DNA from 2 places in the Solibacillus cecembensis genome. Region 1 is predicted to be linked to the other one. Evidence: riboswitches for the same ligand, from Rfam matches in the RefSeq annotation. Region 1 holds a riboswitch; the other holds the start of a gene.
The links. A riboswitch is a leader RNA that binds a small molecule or an ion and turns the genes downstream of it on or off. The one in region 1 is predicted to bind glycine.
Positions count from the first base shown of each region.

Region 2: it holds a riboswitch for glycine, as region 1 does, so the genes downstream of both, ACQKIH_RS20760 (amino acid permease) here and gcvT (glycine cleavage system aminomethyltransferase GcvT) in region 1, are expected to answer to the same signal.

Region 1 covers NZ_JBNNMF010000017.1:80,161-82,369, reverse strand. Annotated here, with positions in the region: gene ACQKIH_RS15435 (shikimate kinase) at 1-506, shown strand, start outside; glycine riboswitch at 634-726, shown strand; glycine riboswitch at 730-833, shown strand; gene gcvT (glycine cleavage system aminomethyltransferase GcvT) at 964-2,067, shown strand; gene gcvPA (aminomethyl-transferring glycine dehydrogenase subunit GcvPA) at 2,089-2,209, shown strand, end outside.
Region 2 covers NZ_JBNNMF010000035.1:14,809-17,017, reverse strand. Annotated here, with positions in the region: gene ACQKIH_RS20765 (AraC family transcriptional regulator) at 1-373, opposite strand, end outside; glycine riboswitch at 759-837, shown strand; gene ACQKIH_RS20760 (amino acid permease) at 1,026-2,209, shown strand, end outside.

The DNA.
Region 1 (2,209 bases):
TATATTTAGTTGGCTTTATGGGGTGCGGGAAAAGTGCAATTGGAAGGCGCCTAAGTTATTTTTTAAAAATGCCTTATTATGATATGGATCATGAAATTGTAAGGCAACAAGGAATGACAATACCTGAAATCTTTGAAAAATACGGGGAGACGCGATTCCGAGAAATTGAAACTGAGTTTTTACGTACTTTCCGAGATGAGGCTTGCATTATAGCGACAGGCGGCGGTGTTGCGATTCGGGAAGAAAATCGTAGAATTATGCGACGGACAGGCTTGGTATTTTTCTTAGATGCACTTTTTGACGATATTTATATGCGTATTCGCAAAGATAAAAATCGTCCAATTGTCCAAACGTCCACAGAGCAAGAGTTGAAGGAACTGTACTTGAACAGAAGAAAATTTTACCGGGAAGCAGGTCATATTCAAGTTTTGACAGCCAATCGCTCGTTAAGACAAATTGTTGAGTATATTGGCTTTCAAGTGAATCGTCTAAAAGCGAACAATTGATGATAAATAATTATTTAGGTTCGTGTTTTATCTGTTATTAAAAAAAGATTGCGTTCTCATTACATTCAATGTTAGGATATGGCTAAGAGTTATCATAATTGACTCACTTAGTTTTATAGCAACGCGGATGAAGATACGGGGAGAGAACGTGAAGTCACGTCGCCGAAGGAGCAAATAGAGGATCTATGAATCTCTCAGGCAAAAAGACTCGTATTGGACGCAACTCTGGAGAGCGCTGTGATGTTCTACTACAGCCACCAAAGGGGAAAGCCTAAAATGTGAAGGGATTTTCAATTTTAGGTGTAACTTTCAGGTGCAAGGACAGGGAATCTCATTAAACGGGATTCGTCTGTCTATTTTTTTGCTTTTTAGTAGAAATAAGCGTACCTATTCCTATAAAAGGGAATGAAATTTTCAACGAGAAATACAATTACATAAACTTAAAGGAGGACTATACATGACAAATGAATTAAAACGAACACCGCTATTTGATGAATATGCAAAATACGGTGGGAAAACAATTGATTTTGGTGGTTGGGATTTACCGGTACAATTTTCTTCAATTAAAGAAGAGCACGATGCAGTACGTAATCGCGCTGGCTTATTTGATGTTTCACATATGGGTGAAATTTTTGTAGAAGGTCCAGATGCATTACCTTACTTACAAAAATTATTATCAAATGACATTTCAAAAATTGCGATTGGCGGCGCACAATATAGCGCATTATGCTATGAAAACGGCGGTATTGTAGACGATTTATTAACGTATCGTTTAGATGAAACACGTTATTTACTATGTGTAAATGCATCGAATATTGAAAAAGACTTCGCTTGGATGCAGGAACATGTAGAAGGCGACGTAACAATTACAAATGCTTCGGATGACTTTGCACAAATTGCTTTACAAGGTCCATTAGCTGAAGAAGTATTACAAACGTTAACAGATACAGACTTAACAACAATTAAGTATTTCAAATTCCAAGATAACGTGAATGTAGCAGGCCATCATGTATTAGTTTCACGTAGTGGTTATACAGGTGAGGACGGTTTCGAACTTTACGGAACACCAGCTGCGATCGTTGATTTATGGGATAAAATTTTAGATGCTGGTAAAGAGCAAGGTGTCATTGCAGCTGGTTTAGGTGCGCGTGATACGTTACGCTTTGAAGCTTGCTTGCCATTATACGGACAAGAGCTTTCACAAGATATTTCCCCATTAGAAGCGGGTATTGGCTTTGCGGTAAAACTTCAAAAAGAGCCGAAATTCATCGGACAAGAAGCGTTAATCGCTCAAAAAGAAGCTGGTTTAACACGTAAATCGGTTGGTATTGAAATGATTGATAAAGGTATTCCTCGTCACGGCTATAAAGTATTCAAAGATGGCCAAGAAATCGGTGAAGTAACAACAGGTACACAATCACCAATGACAAAACGTAATATTGGTATGGCTCTAATTACTACAGCATTTGCAGAAGTTGGAATGGAAGTCGAAATCGAAATTCGCAATAAGTTTGCGAAAGCGGTTATTGTTGAAAAACCATTCTATAAACGCAGTAAATAAAATTCGAAAAGAGGGTTACGTATGAAACATCGTTATTTACCAATGACGGAACAAGACAAGCAAGAAATGTTAGAGCGTATTGGAGTTTCTAGTGTGGATGAGCTATTTGCTGACATTCCTGAACAAGTACGCTTCAAAGGTT
Region 2 (2,209 bases), on a different contig from region 1:
CTCTGATGACTAGATTATTTTTTTCAATTTCAGAAAAGATGGTGCCCCAAAATTCGCTGACTGCCTCTTTTGTATGGTCAAGCAAGAAAATAGCGTATTTTCCTCCAGAAAACGTGCCAACTTGAGCGGGTTCTTCCACTTGAAAGTCTTTATCTATTACAACGCTAACATCATAACGACATTCCCCTTTAGGTGTAATCTCAGGGTTATCTTGTGGTATACCTAAAATTGTAGAATTCTCAAATAACCCATTCAACTGTGCCCACCCTTTAAATGCCTCCATTAATTCTTTATTTTGCTTTTCACCGTATTCTCCAACGTTTCGGAAAAAAGCAATCCTTGATTCAGGTAATTTTTCAATAGTTAATTGCATATTTTATCCCTCCTTTCCTAGAAAAGGTAATATGATATAAAATGTTATTCAAGCTCTTTTTTAAAGAATTTGATTAGATTCCAGTTTAATTTATCTGTTATTTCTCTACATAATAAGATTTAGAGTGAAAATTATTATTCAATAAAACTCTCCCTTAGGAATAAAATTAAATAGAAATGTCAGAAAAATGCTACTGAATACACGCATCACAAGGTCATATTTGAACTTCCCTATTGTAATACAACAAATTAGTTGGTAGAATATGTTATAGTACAATAATAGCGTTGGACGCGAATTATTAGATGGTGGAAATTTTCAACATCAAATAAGCATACAAATGCATAAAGTATCATTGCAATGATCGTTGTGGATAAAACTACATACGGGAGCAGTTTCTGGAGAGAGCGCATCGAATGCGTCGCCGAAGGGTTCATAATCTCAGGCAAAAGGACAGAGGGGTAATAATAGTAGATGTTTTTTAGTGTTTAAAAAACGTTGTTATTCTTTATTCTTAAGTTATAGAGACTGATTCCATTTTAGGGAGCAGTCTCTTTTTATTTTCAGAAAAATTGATTCACCGCGAACCTCATCGCTATTATTTCAATCCTGACTAAAAGTTTGGAGCAAAATAATGACAACGGAGGAAAACATCTTGGCACAACAACAGTTAAAACGAGAGCTAAAAAATCGACATGTTCAATTGATCGCAATTGGTGGAACGATTGGGACAGGGTTATTTTTAGGCTCGGGTAAAGCGATTGCATTAGCAGGACCATCTATTATTTTTGCGTATTTAATTGTCGGAATCGCATTATTTTTCGTCATGCGTGCATTAGGAGAATTACTACTATCAAAAGGTGGCTATCAATCCTTTACTGAGTTTGCGACAGAATACATAGGTGATTGGGCAGGTTATGTGACAGGTTGGACGTATTGGTTTTGCTGGATCATGACTGCAATGGCCGATATTATTGCAGTCGGTATGTACACACAGTATTGGTTTGACATCCCGCAATGGGTACCAGCAGTTGCTTGTTTAGTCGTATTACTAGGATTAAATTTATTAACTGTAAAACTTTTCGGAGAGTTAGAGTTTTGGTTTGCGCTCATTAAAATTATTACGATTGTGGCACTAATCGTAATTGGCGTTGTTTTATTAATTATTGGATTTGAAACAAACACAGGGCAAGTAGCTGTATCGAATCTTTGGGAGCATGGTGGCTTATTCCCAAATGGTGCATTTGGCTTCTTAATGGCTTTCCAAATGGTTGTCTTTGCCTTTGTTGGTGTAGAATTAGTCGGTGTATCGGCAGCAGAAACAGCAGATCCACAAAAAAATATTCCTTCTGCGATTAATAAAATTCCGCTGCGTATTTTATTATTTTACGTAGGTGCGTTATTCGTTATTTTAACAATTAATCCGTGGAACACATTAAGTGCGGAAAGCTCGCCATTTGTGCAAGTGTTTGCATTAGTCGGTATTCCAGTCGCAGCAGGGTTAATTAACTTTGTTGTGTTGACATCTGCGGCATCTGCTGGGAATAGTGGTTTATTTTCAACGAGCCGTATGTTGTTTAGTCTTGGCTCGAACAATCAAGCATCAAAAAAATTCGGCACTTTAAATAAAAGAAGTGTGCCACAAAACGGTTTAATTTTTTCAGCAGTTGTAGTATCCATTGGAGCATTATTAAGCTATTTCATGCCAGAGGATGCTTTTGGAATTGTGACGACGATTAGTGCGATTTGCTTTATTTGGGTATGGAGTATCATTTTAATTTCGCATATTATTTATAAAAAGCGTCACCCAGAATTACATGAAAGTTCTACATTTAAAGC